Regions from separate parts of the Vallitalea okinawensis genome, predicted to be linked through region 1. Evidence: a T-box and tRNA genes for the amino acid it is inferred to sense, from the RefSeq annotation. Region 1 holds a T-box; the other holds one or more tRNA genes.
The links. A T-box is a leader RNA that pairs with one kind of tRNA and senses whether it is charged. The one in region 1 lies ahead of trpS (tryptophan--tRNA ligase), so its partner is inferred to be a tRNA-Trp.
Positions count from the first base shown of each region.

Region 2: it encodes a tRNA-Trp, which carries the amino acid that the T-box ahead of trpS (tryptophan--tRNA ligase) is inferred to sense. The anticodon was not compared.

Region 1 is NZ_PQDH01000001.1:299,536-307,608, reverse strand. It holds gene C1Y58_RS01610 (sensor histidine kinase) at 1-741, shown strand, start outside; gene C1Y58_RS01605 (ABC transporter ATP-binding protein) at 829-1,608, shown strand; gene C1Y58_RS01600 (FtsX-like permease family protein) at 1,583-3,502, shown strand; T-box leader at 3,632-3,870, shown strand; gene trpS (tryptophan--tRNA ligase) at 3,934-4,941, shown strand; gene C1Y58_RS01590 (hypothetical protein) at 4,970-5,848, opposite strand; gene C1Y58_RS01585 (MarR family winged helix-turn-helix transcriptional regulator) at 5,853-6,302, opposite strand; gene aroA (3-phosphoshikimate 1-carboxyvinyltransferase) at 6,443-7,720, opposite strand; gene C1Y58_RS01575 (prephenate dehydrogenase) at 7,756-8,073, opposite strand, start outside.
Region 2 is NZ_PQDH01000001.1:666,921-674,993, forward strand. It holds gene C1Y58_RS03085 (hypothetical protein) at 43-417, opposite strand; gene C1Y58_RS03090 (CehA/McbA family metallohydrolase) at 410-1,702, opposite strand; gene C1Y58_RS03095 (MTH1187 family thiamine-binding protein) at 1,959-2,255, shown strand; tRNA gene C1Y58_RS03100 (tRNA-Met) at 2,349-2,422, opposite strand; tRNA gene C1Y58_RS03105 (tRNA-Val) at 2,459-2,531, opposite strand; tRNA gene C1Y58_RS03110 (tRNA-Trp) at 2,651-2,723, opposite strand; gene C1Y58_RS03115 (tripartite tricarboxylate transporter permease) at 2,852-4,366, opposite strand; gene C1Y58_RS03120 (tripartite tricarboxylate transporter TctB family protein) at 4,379-4,843, opposite strand; gene C1Y58_RS03125 (tripartite tricarboxylate transporter substrate binding protein) at 4,913-5,905, opposite strand; gene C1Y58_RS03130 (LacI family DNA-binding transcriptional regulator) at 6,001-6,996, opposite strand; tRNA gene C1Y58_RS03135 (tRNA-Met) at 7,424-7,497, opposite strand; tRNA gene C1Y58_RS03140 (tRNA-Val) at 7,534-7,606, opposite strand; tRNA gene C1Y58_RS03145 (tRNA-Asp) at 7,825-7,898, opposite strand; tRNA gene C1Y58_RS03150 (tRNA-Trp) at 7,910-7,982, opposite strand.

The DNA.
Region 1 (8,073 bases):
ATACATAGATATCATGTAGCTAAAAGTGATTTAAAAGTATTAGAAATCAAAGATAAAATGGATGAAATCAATGATTACATAACGAAATGGACACACGAGATCAAAATGCCCATTACAGTATTAGAGCTTATAGCTTGTGAAGTAGAAAACTTTAGTACTGATAAGGCAAAAGAACTTAGGATAGAAATTGATCGCTTAAGGTATTTAGTGGGACAAGTTCTTCATATCAGTAGAGCCAATAGTTTAAGTGAAGACTTATCCTATCAAGAGGTGCATCTTGATACATTAATTAAAGAAGTTATAAAATCAAATATGAACCTCTTTATACATAGTAACATGGAAATAAGGCTGGGGGATTTGAACCATGAAGTATTAACAGATACAAAATGGCTGACGTATATATGTGAACAGTTATTCAATAATGCCTGTAAATATGGAAAAGAAAATGGTTGGATTGAAATTAATTCATTCAAAAATGAAGAAAAGATTTATTTATCCATAAGAGACAATGGGTTAGGTATTCCTATACAAGATATTGAGCGGGTATGGGATAAAGGCTTTACTGGTGAAAATGGACGCAAAGGTAATCGCTCCACAGGTATGGGACTATATTTGGTCCATAAGATTGCTAATCAACTGGGCCATGAAGTAAGTATTGAGTCTGAGGTTCACAAGGGCACCTGTATCACAATAGAGTTTAGCCAGTTAGTGGATTTGCATGTTACAAAAATGTCACTTTAGAACTGTAGATGTCACGTAAAGCGATGGAACACAGTCTTAGTCTCCACTATAATAAATGAAAGAATAGTTAATATGGGAGGAGGCTTGATGATGAAACCCATCATAGAGAGTAAGAAATTAACAAAAATATATCATAATAAGAGTCTTAAAACGATAGCCTTAGACAGTGTTGATCTAACAGTGAATAAAGGTGAATTTATTGGTATTATGGGACCCTCTGGAGCAGGAAAAACTACATTACTCAATTTAGTTGCATCTATTGACCAGCCTACATCAGGGAAAGTGGTTTTCAAAGGTGAAGATATTAGTTGTTTGAATAATAAAGCTCTAGCCAGCTTTAGAAGAGATCACATTGGTTTCTTGTTTCAGGACTTTAACTTATTGCATAACATGACCATTAAAGACAATATTGCATTACCACTATCGCTACAAGATGTTCCTGCTAAAGAAATAATTAAGCGGGTAGAAGGTCTTTGTCAGTTTTTAGGTATAAAGGATCACTTAGAAAAGTATCCCTATCAATTATCTGGTGGTCAAAAGCAAAGAGCTGCTGCAGCAAGAGCGATGATAAGTAATCCATCAGTGATACTTGCCGATGAACCGACGGGAGCATTGGATTCAAAATCTGCAACCATATTCTTGAAGTATCTAGAAAAACTCAATAGAGAGCTTGGAGCGACTATTTTAATGGTGACCCATGATCCCTATACAGCCAGCTTTTGTAAACAGATTATTTTTATTAAAGATGGTAAAATTCATACAAAACTTAACAAAGGAAATCAACGCCAAGAATTCTACAATCGTATTTTGGACCTATTAGCTTCTATGGGAGGTGCAATTCATGAAGTGGATGAGACTTTCCTATAAGAATTTTAATAATAATATGGGATTATACAGGATACATTTTTTTACCTTATCGGCTATTGTAGCGATCTACTATAACTTTATAGCCCTTAAACATAATCCAGAAATTTTAGCAGCACAAGATATACGTGTTGAATTTGCAGCCTCTGGAGATGTAACAGCAACTGTCATCTTTATATTTGTTATTTTTTTTATATGGTACTCTGGAAGTTATTTTCTTAATCAGAGAAAAAAAGAGATAGGTCTTTTTACATTGATGGGCATAAGCCAAAGTGATGTAGCAAAAATATACGTGTGTGAAAGCTTATTTTTAAGTTCTTTTGCAATTATTATGGGTGAGTTGATCGGTATTGTTCTAGGCAAATTATTTATGATGATACTAGCTAGAGTCAGTTTATTGGATGTGACCATTGATTTTTTTATTTCTTATAAAGGTGTCCTAGAAACAGCAATAACATTTTTGGTATTGAGCATCCTAATGGCATGTAAAGACTTCATTATTATTAGACGAACATCTCTAATTAATTTAATTAAAGGGAAAGAGAAAGAAGAACTTGTACCGTCTAAAAAAGTTATAACAGGTATTTTAGGTATCTGTTTAATCTCATTTGGTTATTATCTCAGTAGCGTAGCATTAAAGTCTAATTTTCACACCTATGCTCTTACTACAATTCTTGTTGTTAGTCTAGGTACTTTTCTATTTTTTAAAGCGTCCATTACGTTTATGTTACAGTTATTATGTCAAATTCCCAAGTTCTATTACCGGCGTAGTAATGGTTTTATCATTGCTCAGATGAAATACCGCATTAGACAAAATTATCGTATATACGCTGTAATTACCATATTAGTTGCAGCTACAATTACTTGTTTTACTACCGTTGCGTCTCAAAAATATGCAGTCATGCAAGAAGAAAAATATCAATACCCTTTTACATTGACTTATACAACCAATGATGAGTCAATCGTTCAGTACATTGATGAAGAGTTAGATGAACTAGGAGTATTACCAGCTGTAAAGAAAGAAATTCCTTATATCTTACTGGATGTGGAAATGGAGTTTTCTAATGATGTCAATATGTCTGTTGTCAAACTATCGGATTACTTAATGATTCAAGATGAGGTTATAGGTAAAAGAAGTATCGATGATTTTTTCTTAAGTAAGATGAATGAGGATGAAGCTTTCGTTATTATGCATCCTGAAGTTATATTAAGCTTAAATGGAAAAAATTATACTGAGGCTGCCATCAACGATGTTCATATTATCAAGCAGATGAAGTCAACTTTATTTGGTCAGTTCATGCCATATTCATCCATTGTTATATCTGATGAAAGATATGAAGATTTGGCAAAGGAACATGATCAAAAGATGTTTTATGGCTATTTAACTGATGATGAAACGAAGATTAATTATGAAGGATTAAAGCAGCTATTCTTTAATTTACCTGTACCAGCAGAAAAAATATGCTTTGCATCTAAATTATTCGTCGTCAATGAAAGTATTAAGTATGATTTAATGGGCGTGATTTTCTTTGTAGGAGCCTTTTTAGCATTAGTATTTCTCTTAGCAACTGGAAGCATCCTTTATTTTAAAGTACTGACTGATGCTTTTTCGGATCAAATTGCGTTAAAAACGTTGATGCAATTAGGGATGTCTGATAAAGACTTAAAGAAAATTATCTATGTTCAAGTAGGCTTATATTTCTTTTGTCCATTTTTTCTAGGTTTATTGCATACTTATTTTGCAATTCGAGTACTACAGGAGCTCATGGGTATTAGTTTACTCGTACCTTTATTAATTGGAATCATACTGTTTCTGATAGTATATGTCATATACTATCTTCTAGCAGTTAGTCAATATCAGAAATTAATTAATCTACAAAGTTCTCAGCCACAATGATAAACACGCTTATTTGAATTTGCATAGGATATATATAAGATGTTTGATTTGACTCTAGGAATACTACTAAAGGTCTAGGGATGTTTCTTGACGAAAGACAAAACATGGTATATAATTGACTCAAATACAATAAATCCGTTGATTGAGAAGAGTAAGATTCATCATGACGTTACAGCGAGTCGATGTTGGTGGAAGATCGATACGATACAGTGATTCTGAATGGGTTCATGAGGAGCATAAGTGAAAAGAATACTAAAATTTTGTGTTAAGTAGCTTATGACGTGGTTCCTACGTTACAGGGATAGGGTATGTTAGTACCTCAACACGCACATTAGGTGGCATTAGCGAATTATAACTTCGTCCTATATGGGACGGAGTTTTTTAGTGTATTAATTATCCCGATTTTTTGAAAGAATAATAGAGAGGTGATGATGATGTCAGATAAAAAAATTTTATACAGTGGTATGCAACCAACTGGACAACTAACATTAGGTAATTATTTAGGAGCTCTAAAAAACTGGTTACTACTCCAGGAAGAATACAACTGTTTATTTAGTGTAGTGGATCTGCATTCTCTTACTGTAAGACAGAAGCCTGCTGATTTAAGAAAAAATGCAAGAAATCTACTCATGCAATACATTGCTGCTGGAATTGACCCTGAAGAGAACATTGTTTATTATCAATCTCATGTATCAGGTCATGCAGAATTAGCATGGATATTGAATTGTTACACTCACTTAGGTGAACTTAACCGAATGACTCAGTTCAAAGAAAAATCAGCTAAGCATGAGAGTAATATCAATGCTGGTCTCTTCACATACCCTGTTCTAATGGCAGCAGATATCCTTTTATTCAATACAGATTTAGTGCCTGTAGGACATGATCAAAAACAACATTTAGAGCTTGCAAGAGATATCGCAAGTCGATTTAATAATGCTAATGGTGATGTATTCACAGTTCCTGATCCTTATATCGCTAAAGTTGCTGCTAGAGTAATGAGCTTACAAGAACCTACTAAAAAAATGTCAAAGTCCGACGAAAATCCGAATGCTTATATCTTACTACTCGATGAACCAAATGTTATTCGAAATAAGATTAAAAGAGCAGTTACGGATTCAGATGCTGAAATACGTTTTGACCGTGGGAACAAAGCGGGTATTAGCAATCTTATTGAAATCTACTCATGCTTTACTGGTATGACAATGGATGAAGTTCAATCTCACTTTGAAGGTAAAGGTTATGGTGACTTTAAGAAAGAAGTAGGTGATGTTGTTGCTGAAGGATTAAGACCTTTACAAGAACGTTATAAGGAGCTTCAGAAGAACAAAGATTATATTGATCAAATTATAAAGAAAAACGGTGAAACTGCTAATTATTTAGCTCAGAAGACGTTAAGAAAAGTTAAGAAGAAAGTTGGTTTACCAGAATTAGTAAGATAGAAAAACTCCCCTATGGGAGTTTTTCTCTTTAAGCACTTCGTAAATGTCTATATACATCATCTTTATAATGATTATCTTTCTTAAAGAAGTAATTAAACTTATGTTTTTTAGTGTTGATTATTATGTTCTCTAACTCTGACGAGAAATCATTATCTGCTCGGTGAACTAATGTTATGTGTTTGTAGGGGATGTATGTTAGGCTATAACTGTAGTCAGCTTCTCTAAAAAATTTAAAGGGCTTTCCTCGTTGAAGAACGATAACTTCTTTCTTATTAGAGAGATAAACGCTGCTTTGCAGCTGACTATTGATCCACTTAAAAGATAATCGTTTATAGAGTTGTCTATGTTCCAATTTAGAAGGGGATTGTAAGCCTATGAAATGAATGAGCTCATCTTGTTTCTTAAGAAGTCTAACCAAATGTTGATAGTACTTTTCTGTCTTTCCTTTAATATACTCTTCATTTGTTGGACAAGTTGTATCTAGAGATCTTTCCTCTGTAACATATCGTTTACGTACAATTGAAGTTATATGATCGATAATATCACTGGATACGGTATTATATCGAAAAGAGACAGAGCCATGCCTTAAGAGTAATGTCAGCTCACCTACAAGTAAGTTACGATAGTCCTTAATACCTTCTATCTCACTATATGGAACAGTTTGAGTTATGACATGATCGTCGACTCGCTTAAGGATATAAAGATAGTCCTCATAAAGTGCTATAACATAATCGTATAGATTCATTCCAGGTTGTGCATTTCGCCGTTCAATATCTCTAGGGATTTTTATACACATTAAGTAATTGTTGTTTTCTGTAAAATTGTCAACGAAAAGTGGTGGAAGGGCATGTTCTTTGTTGATTTCTAGAATCCATGGACCAAAAGCATCGTATTCTTTATTTCTCATATCATCACTCCAAACTTATAAAATGTTGTACTAATGCATTGAAGCCATCAACTACTTTTTTTAGGCTTTCTTCATCCATTGATTCAAAAAGATTATTGAATTCAACTATGATTTTCTTTTCTTTATATTTGACAAATTCTTGACCAGACGGGGTGAGTTGGAGGTAATAAGTTCTTTCATCTTTAACATCGTATTCTTTAATGATTAAGTCCATTTTTATAAGGGCTTTAATAATAGTTGTTAAGCTACCCTTTTGAATGTTTAAAGCATGACTCAATAATGTAGGCGTAGCTTTTCTAAAGTGATTGATAGCTAATAAAGCCTTTATCTGATTCTCATTTAAAGAATGTATCTCATTTTTCTCTTTATGTATTATTGGATTAATGTATCTGAAGTAGTAAGGCATATACTGATCAAAAACTTTATGAATTTGATTACCCTTATCCTGAGACATAGATATAGTCACCTCTCTAACTATTTAGTTGTAGTTCTAACTATTAGAAGTCTAACATGAACTCTTCAATTTGTCAATTATATCCTATAATTCTAATACTAAAAAAGCTTATTCCATCTCTGAAATAAGCTTCATTGCTTCTAAAAAGTTAGTTTTTTTAAGTCATCATAAAATTGTGGGTATGAAATACGCACGCTATCACTGTTATTGATCCATGTCTCACCTTCAGCTAAGAGTCCAGCTACAGCTAAAGACATAGCTATTCGATGGTCATGAAAACTTTCAACTTTAGCCCCGTTAAGGTAACCTGTACCTGTAATAACCATACCGTCTTCTGTCTCTATAACTTCAGCTCCCATCTTCGATAGCTCACTGACAACTGTAGCAATACGATTGGATTCCTTTACTTTTAGTTCGGCAGCATCTTTTATAATGGTCTTACCTTCCGCAAAGCAAGCAGCTACTGCAATAACAGGTATTTCATCGATAAGTCGAGGAATAACCTCACCACCAATAATAGTTGATTTCAGTGTGGAGCTTTTTACTTGTAGATCAGCAACAGGCTCTCCGCTAACACTTCGTTGATTCAAATAATTGATATCAGCACCCATAGCCTTTAATACATCCAAGATACCTGTTCGAGTTGGGTTGATACCAACATTTTTAATAAGAATTTCAGAATTTGGAGTAATTGACCCAGCAACAAGAAAGTATGCAGCAGATGAGATATCGCCTGGGACAATGACTTCTCTACTATAAAGCTCATTGCACGTTGTAGTCGTTACTTTCTTACCGTCAATTTCTAAAGGATGACCAAAATAAGCTAGCATCCTTTCCGTATGATCTCTTGATTTATTAGGTTCTATAACAGTCGTTTCTCCATTGGCATATAATCCAGCTAACAAGATTGATGACTTTACTTGAGCACTGGCAACAGGACTTTTATAAGTGATACTTTTTAGAGATTGTCCTTTTATATGTATAGGAGCAAACTTACCATCTTCTTTTCCGTCCAATTGAGCTCCCATTAGTCTTAAAGGTTTAACGATACGATCCATAGGTCTTTTTTGAATAGAAGCATCACCTGTTAGGGCAGTATCGAATGCCTGAGCAGATAGGATACCGGACATTAAGCGAAAAGTAGTACCACTATTACCAACATCCAAAGTAGTTTTAGGTTGAGATAAGCCTCTTAAACCTTTACCCTGAACAATGACATCTTGTCCATCTTGCTGTATAGCAATACCTAATTGACGAAAACATGATATAGTAGATAGACAATCTGCAGCTGGTAAAAAGTCACGAACAATGGTAGTTCCTTCTGCTAATGAGCCTAACATTATGCCTCTATGAGAGATGGATTTATCTCCAGGAACAGTAACTGATCCTTCTAATTTTTTTATAGGTTGTATTCGCATTAGTTTCCTCCATTTTCACATTCAAATATTGTACCTTAATAATAAACATTATACCCGCTGGTCTGCAATAAAGTAGCGCTTTCGTTACGACTTTCTTTATCGTAGAAGATAATCTCTAAAATACCTCTTTCATGTTCTCTGTTATTAACTATACCAATATTCTTTATATTAAGGTTATTTTTACTCAAGAGTGTTGCTACCTGAGCAATAGTACCAGGCTGATCTTCAACATCAATACGAAGTTCATATGTTTTTATCAATGGATCTAAAGCGTGTACTTTAAATGAATCCCGATAGATTTTACTTGATTGAAAGAAATGAGAAAGTCCTTCTTCATCCTTACGCTGGATGAA
Region 2 (8,073 bases), 370 kb from region 1:
GCTGTAAACCATGAGAATTGCCATTTGGCTACAGGATTGACCTTATTTACTGAAAACCAGCTGTTCACAGGTATTTATAAGGATATGTGCTTCTTTTAAAACCTTATAATCGTCTTCATTTGATGGTATATATATTCGATATCCTAGTCCTAATTCTTTTGCTAGTAATAACTCATCGTAGTCCATGGTTAATATTGCTATTTGGTCTATTTTAAGATGCCACTTCTTTAAAATGCTTTCCATTAAACTTCTTATTCCAACCTTTTCATTCAATAGTTCAACATAAAAATCCAATTCTTTTAATGACGCGATTAAACTTATTATATCTCCCTTTACTTTAGGATGTATGAGAATTACCTCAATATCATGCATTCTTAGTATCTGTGTATTGTTATTTTTATTCCTCTTATTACTCATTCCCATTACCTCCTGCAAAGTAAATTGGATTACTTAATAAAATGGTTACCCATCCTTCACAATCAAACCCATCTTCATTAAACTCTAATAAGCGTTTGACTTCAATCCTAACAAACTTTTCATTCTGGATAATGACTTTTTTACAATATGCTCTATCTTCTAATAGAATAATTTCTTCATTTTCATTGGTTATGACATGAAGTACATCTCCTATATTAAGATTCATTAATTCTATATGTACTTCTCTATCTAAAGTAGTATCTCCCAAAACATTATGTTCAGTATAAAGATTTAATTTGGGACACTGATTATTAAGGGTTATGTAAACCTTGCCATTTTTCATAGCTTCTACTAAGCTTTCTGTCGTTAGTTGTTGGGTATAGAGATGAGTCGTTGGTATGCCATGCCCCCGAAAAATGCCCGGTCCATGACAATCACTGCCACCAACTACAGGTATTTTCTTACCTTGTAACAATTGTTGATGCCACCATTGTACAGCTTTTTCATTTACAGGTCGCCACATACCATTCCAAATTTCTATCCAATCCACAGGTTGTTCAAAATCCTTTAACCATGGTGAGTCATTACAAAAGGGATGATTAATCCCTATGCCACACCCTTTTTCCTTTGCTTCTTTTAAATGCCACTCATAACATTCCCATTGAGGGTCCCAAGTGAAATCTTCTATAGGGGTTGCTACTCCTAACATGCCAACGTGCCCAGCCTCAAGTCCATATTCAACTCCTGGTGCAACGAGAATCTCTTGATCACATGGTAAGGATTGGTTAGCACTGGCAATATTATGGTCCGTGATAAAGATAAATTCTAATCCAACCTCTTTAGCACTTTGTATGGTTTCTGGTATGGATAAACGTCCATCACTATGTACCGTGTGCATATGGGTATCCCCTGCAACAAAACGATAGTGTTTTAAAGTAATAACAACCTTGGCAACAACCCGTACCCTTTGTATTTCATTTTTAGTTCGTGGAAAGACAACAAGTTGCCATTTTCCTTCTTCAATCTCTCCAGGTAAAGTACCTGGAGTACCAAACTCCTCTGTAAGCATTAAATACTTTCTATGAGTACAATTCCAGGCTCTTAACTTCTCCTTATGTTTAAGTCCAACTCCAACTAAGTCTGGACGCCCATGGTTTGGTTTAGGAGGTTGTTCAACTTCAATAAAGACTTCAATACGTTCTGCACCTTTAGGAACTTCAAAGTCATATGTAAACGTAGTATTCACATCTTCTTTATAATAATAATTATCAAATAAAATTTGCATAACACGACTCCTTTCCTGCCATATCCAACCGATGAATATGTAACGCGATATAATGAATAAACTTATATCCTAATATAAGATCTTTCAATGACTTTATAACATGGATTGAGTCCTGCCGTAAATTATCACTTTCTTATAGAGTCATCATATATAGTTAAAAATATACTAATTGCAGTTGTTTTCTAAGCCTTGCTCTACTATAAAAAATCCTCTATAATCAACTTAAAAGATAATCAAACGCAAGGAGTTGTTATGAATGGCTATCGTTGAAATAAGCATTGTACCTCTTGGTACAGCTAGTACATCTCTGAGTTCATATGTTGCTAAATGCCATGAACGATTAAAGAATTCTAATCTTAACTATCAACTAACACCAATGGGTACAATTATTGAAGGCGATCTTGTAGAAATCATGAGTTGCATTAATGATATGCATGAAGTTCCTTTTGCAGCAGGCGCTTCAAGAGTTATGACCAATATTAAAATTGATGATAGACGTGATCAACATGCTACTATGGAACAAAAGGTTCAATCCGTTAATAGTAAACTATAAGGGATAGGTATTCTTAATGTAATAACAACGTATATAATAAAAGAAAATGTTCAGCTCAAAAAATCCACATGAATTATTCATGTGGATTTTAAATAGCGGAGGACGGAATTGAACCGCCGACACTACGGGTATGAACCGTATGCTCTAGCCATCTGAGCTACTCCGCCATATTAACTTTTATTCAAGCTATTAGAATTATTAAATGGGCGCAACAGGGCTCGAACCTGTGACCCCCTGCTTGTAAGGCAGGTGCTCTCCCAGCTGAGCTATGCGCCCAAGATGACTTTTTGCCTTTAGCAAAACTTATTTTGCTTGCTTTGTAATTATCTACACAGCTTAGAAAAATTAGTTGCGCTTAAGGATCAATGTCATTGTAGACTTTTTAAAGTCTATAACAGGGGCAGTAGGACTTGAACCCACGACATCCGGTTTTGGAGACCGACGTTCTACCAACTGAACTATACCCCTATGTTTGTTTGCTTTTTTTAAGAATGCTTATTCATTTTACCTAATTTTTTCGGTGTTGTCAACATTTTTTAAATTTTTTTGGGAGCTTTTGCATGAAAAGCTCCCTTTAATAGTCATTTAATATTCCTTTATGCTTTACTCTCTACTTTCTGAGCACCTTTTTTTCTTTTCCCTTTATTTCCTTTAAAGAAGAATAGTACAAAGGAAGCTATAGCAATGAAGATAAAAAATGCACTGATCGGTCTTGTAACAAAGATAGAATAACTACCATCAGACATGACCAAAGCACGGCGGAAATTCATTTCGGCTAACGGTCCTAAAACAATTCCAAGTAAAATAGGAACCAGCTGAAAATTCATTCGACGTAAGAAATATGCCAGTATACCAAAACCAATGATAATGAATACATCATAAATGGCATTGTTAGTCGAATATGCTCCTGCTATACAAAAGACAATAACCATGGTTGCTAACAGTTCATATGGTATCTTCGTAATCTTTGCATAGAAGCGGATAAAGTACTTACCCATGATGTACATGAATACATTAACTACAATTAATCCAAGCATAATAGCATACATAATATTACCTTGCTCAACAAATAAAGTTGGACCAGGTACCATTCCATGAACCATTAATGCACCAAGTAAAATAGCAGTTGCACCATCTCCAGGTACACCTAATGTTAATAAAGGTATCATTGTAGCACCTGTTGCACCGTTATTGGCAGCTTCCGTAACAGCCACCCCTTCAATCTCACCTTTACCAAATGTCTCTGGATGTTTTGAATGGCGTTTCACTTGATCGTAACTGACAAAGGCTGCTAGGCCACCACCAGTACCAGGTGTAGCACCAATAATTGAACCTATTAATGAACCAATGGAAATAGGCTTAATGCAACGTTTGAATTCTTCTTTGGTGATTTTTTGTTTATCAATACTGAAACTTTTCAGACTAGCTGCATCAGTCTTTGGGTTATACTGAGACTTCATCATAATCTCAGATATTGCAAAGAGACCAATTAAAGCAATAATTAAAGGTATCCCCTTAAATAGATTATAATTATCAAAGGTAAAACGCATGGTTCCACTTAATTTGTCCATTCCGATGCTACTTACAAATATACCAAGGCAGGCACCTATAAGCCCCTTAAAAATATTATCATTAGAAACACCTGCAATAATGGATAAACCAAATACAGCTAAAGCTAAATACTCAGGTGGTCCAAAAAGTAATGTTACTTTTGCAATCTGTGGCGCTGCAAAAAGTAAAAGAAGTGCACTAAATATACCACCAATAGTTGATGCTATAATTGCCATTGACAATGCTTTATAAGCTTGACCTTTTTGAGTCATGGGGTAACCATCGAACAAAGTTGCTGCATTAGCCGATGTTCCGGGTGTATTTATTAGAATCGCTGTTATGGAACCGCCGTATGTACCACCACAATATATAGCTAATAGCATTAACATAGCCGGAATAGGATCTAAGCCATATGTCAATGGAATACACAAAATAATTCCTAAATCTGAAGTAAGACCAGGTATTGATCCTACGATAATACCCAACATCAAACCTACGGGGATAATAATAAAGGTTCCCCAAGTCATTAGTTCTTGTAATCCTCCTAAGAAATTCTCCATATTAATCCCCCCTTATGGTAAATTTACAGATAAAACGATCTTAAAAATAAAGTAAACTAAAGCCACTGTTGACATAGATATAGCATAATAATACCACTTTCTTGCGCCATAAAAAACTAAAATTGCTACTACTAAGAGTAAGGAAGATATTATAAATCCGATTGTACTAATTAAAAAACAAAAGACGATTAATATAGCAGCAAATAAAATGGACTTCATTTCCTTTTTGAATTTTTCAGATTGAAAGAATGCCTTATCAATGTAAACACTTTTCTTTGGCGTCATAAAAAGACCTTGTAATAATAAAACAAGTGAAAAAATGAACATACCGCCAATGACGATACGGGGTATTGTCTGCGCCGTTACAGCTGTCGTTTCCATGGTCTGTATCTGAGAAGGTATCAGCAACCAAATGACAGCTGCAAGTATGGCAAAGAGTCCACCAGAAATGATGTCTGAATTATATTTAATCTTCATGTCCCTGCCTCCTTTTAAAGAAAGGGGTAGTCCCCACTACCCCTCAACTTTCTGATAAATGTTACTCTTTTACTTGATTAATTCAACATACTCATTCATATCTTCTGTTTGTTTAGCAACGATCTCTAACAATTCATCTGCACCTGCTTCGAATGGAGGTAAGTCTAACTCTTTCATGAATTCTTGGAATTCAGGGTCTGCATAAACATCTTTGATGAATTGAGTAAGTACTTCTTGCTTCTCAGTATCTACTGAGCTACGTACTGCAAAGTAATCTAGACCAGTAAAGTCCATGTCGATACCTTGCTCTCTAAAAGATAATTGAGGCTCAAGACCGTCTACTTCAATTGTCTCTGGTACAAACGTTCCTAAAGAAACTAATTGACCTGACTTTACATATTCAGCATATACTGGAGGTGATCCGATACTTACATCAACATGACCGCCAACTAAAGCATTTATAGCATCTAGTCCACCATCAAATGGTACTGCTTCTGCATTCACACCTAATTTCTCAAATAAAACTGCTAAAACTGTATAGCCATCATTACCTGGTCCACCAGTTGTTGCATACTTGATTGTATTACCAGCATCTGAATATGCCTTAATATCTTCTATTGTGCTTAGACCAGACTTCTCTGGATTTGTTAATGCCACAAATGCAACTGTACGAATACCAATTAAAGGTGTAATATCATCTAATGAATATTGTACCTTTTGGAAATTTGGAGTTAATGAAAATAATGGACCATTTGCTGCAATCATAGTATAACCATCATCTGGATCGCCGACAAAAGAAGTCATAGCAACTGTTCCTGCTCCCCCTGTTCTGTTTTCAACGATAACAGGTTGTCCTAAATACTTTTCACCATAAGATGCAACTTTTCTTGCGAAGACATCTACTCCGCCACCTACTCCCCATGGTACAACAATCGTTACTGGTTTTGTTGGAAATTCTTCTCCTTTTGAAGTTTTCTCAGTCTTTTCCCCACATCCAACTAGTGAAAACATCATGATACATACTAACACAAATCCTGTTAGTCTTTTTAGTGTTTTATTCATAATATCCTATCTCCTCACATTGTATTATATTAATAATCATGAAGTATTCTATTCACAACTACAAATATCTTTTTTGAATATTATTAATATTCTTACTATGTAGAGCCTCTTATAATAAGTTTCGGTTTTGTAATGACTGTTTTTTCTTCTACCTCTTCACCGCACATTAGTTTGTGCAAAATATTAACTGCTGCTGTCCCCATCATTTCACGATCAACATGAACTGAGGTAAGTTCAGGTTCAACAACGGTACAGTAGTAGTTATCATCAAAACCTGCAACAGCTATATCATCTGGAATTTTTACACCTTCTCTTATAAGCGCCTTCATAGCGTATATGGCAATCATATCACTGTTACAAAAGAGTGCGGTAGGTCTTTGCTTTTGTATGAGTAAGTTCTTAACTGCTGCATATACATCCTGGAAATTAGGTTCCACACTATGTACATAATCATAATTCAATTCTATACCATTTTCTTTTAGTACATCCACATAGGCATTATAACGATGGTTACATATAAAAGGATTGTAACGACCAGAAAGGATACCTATCCTTTTATGACCTCTTCTAACGAGATGCTCTACTACTTGATGTGCACCGTAATACTCATCATTAATAACGCAATGTAGTCCATCTAGATCCATATAATTATTTAATAATACCACTGGAACCTTATTTTTTCTAAAAGTCAGTACTGTTTTACTATCAATCTGACTTGCCAAAATTACACCATCTACTTTTTTCTGCAACATGATTTCACCCGTAGGTAAAGTAATATCTTGATCTGTTGAGATAAATAGACTGTAACCGATCTTATTTGCTGTTTCAATAACCGCTTCTAATACAAGAGCATAGAAGGGATTTGAAATGATAGGCTTTTGCTCTGCGTATACAATAAAGCCTATATTACCTGTTCGATTTGTTTTCATTGCTCTAGCAATTGCATTCGGTGAATAATTAAGCTCTTTCGCCACTTCCAGAATCTTCTGTAAAGTTTGCGGTTTTACTTTCTCTGGATTAGTAAATGCTCTCGAAACTGTTGCTTTAGAGACACCTGCAACCTTTGCAACATCTAATATTGTGACCGACATTGCTCACCCCCTAATGAGAACGTTTTCATTATTATGTAAAATAGAGTAGAAATACTCAAATCAACATTTTTTTTGAGGTATTTCTACTAGCCCATTATAGCACCACCTAGATAAATATGTCAATATAGTTTTTATTTTAAAGTATCTTTTATGCACAATGTCTATAATTTTCATATTTTCTTGTTTTTATATCTAAAAAGAACTAGGTAATAAGAACGTTCTTATCCCCTATTCCTTCCTATTTCCAGAGACATCTATAGAAAATGATTGAAATTGTATCATTGTGCTATTTGTACATTTTTTACTATTTCCAATTAAAATATAAACTATAGTGATTGTTATCCACAGATATAGATTGATTTATCTGAATATTTTTCTTTTAAACATAAAAATATCCACATTCTGATTACAGAATGTGGATAAGTAGTAGCGGAGGACGGAATCGAACCGCCGACACTACGGGTATGAACCGTATGCTCTAGCCATCTGAGCTACTCCGCCATATAGTTCATTATTAACTTTTGTTAAATAATAAAGTGGGCGCAACAGGGCTCGAACCTGTGACCCCCTGCTTGTAAGGCAGGTGCTCTCCCAGCTGAGCTATGCGCCCAAGATGATTTTTAGCCTTTAGCAAAACTTATTTTCCTTGAATTGTAATTATTACACTGCTTAGAAAAATTAGTTGCGCTTAAGGATCAATGTCATTGTAGACTTTTTAAAGTGTAGTTATCCTTATTTTAATGTTATGAGAATTCATAACCAATGAAATTTTAGGAGAGCTAAGCTTTAAAATACTATATATTAATTCTCACTGGGATGAGAATTAAACGACCCAGAAGGGACTCGAACCCTCGACCTCCGGCGTGACAGGCCGGCGTGCTAACCAACTGTACCACTGGGCCATATAAACAAACAGGGGCAGTAGGACTTGAACCCACGACATCCGGTTTTGGAGACCGACGTTCTACCAACTGAACTATACCCCTTTATGAGTGATACTTATCCTGTTGCTTGCTGACAAATGATAGTATATCAGTTTCATTAAGGTATGTCAATAATTATAATAAAGTAAATGTA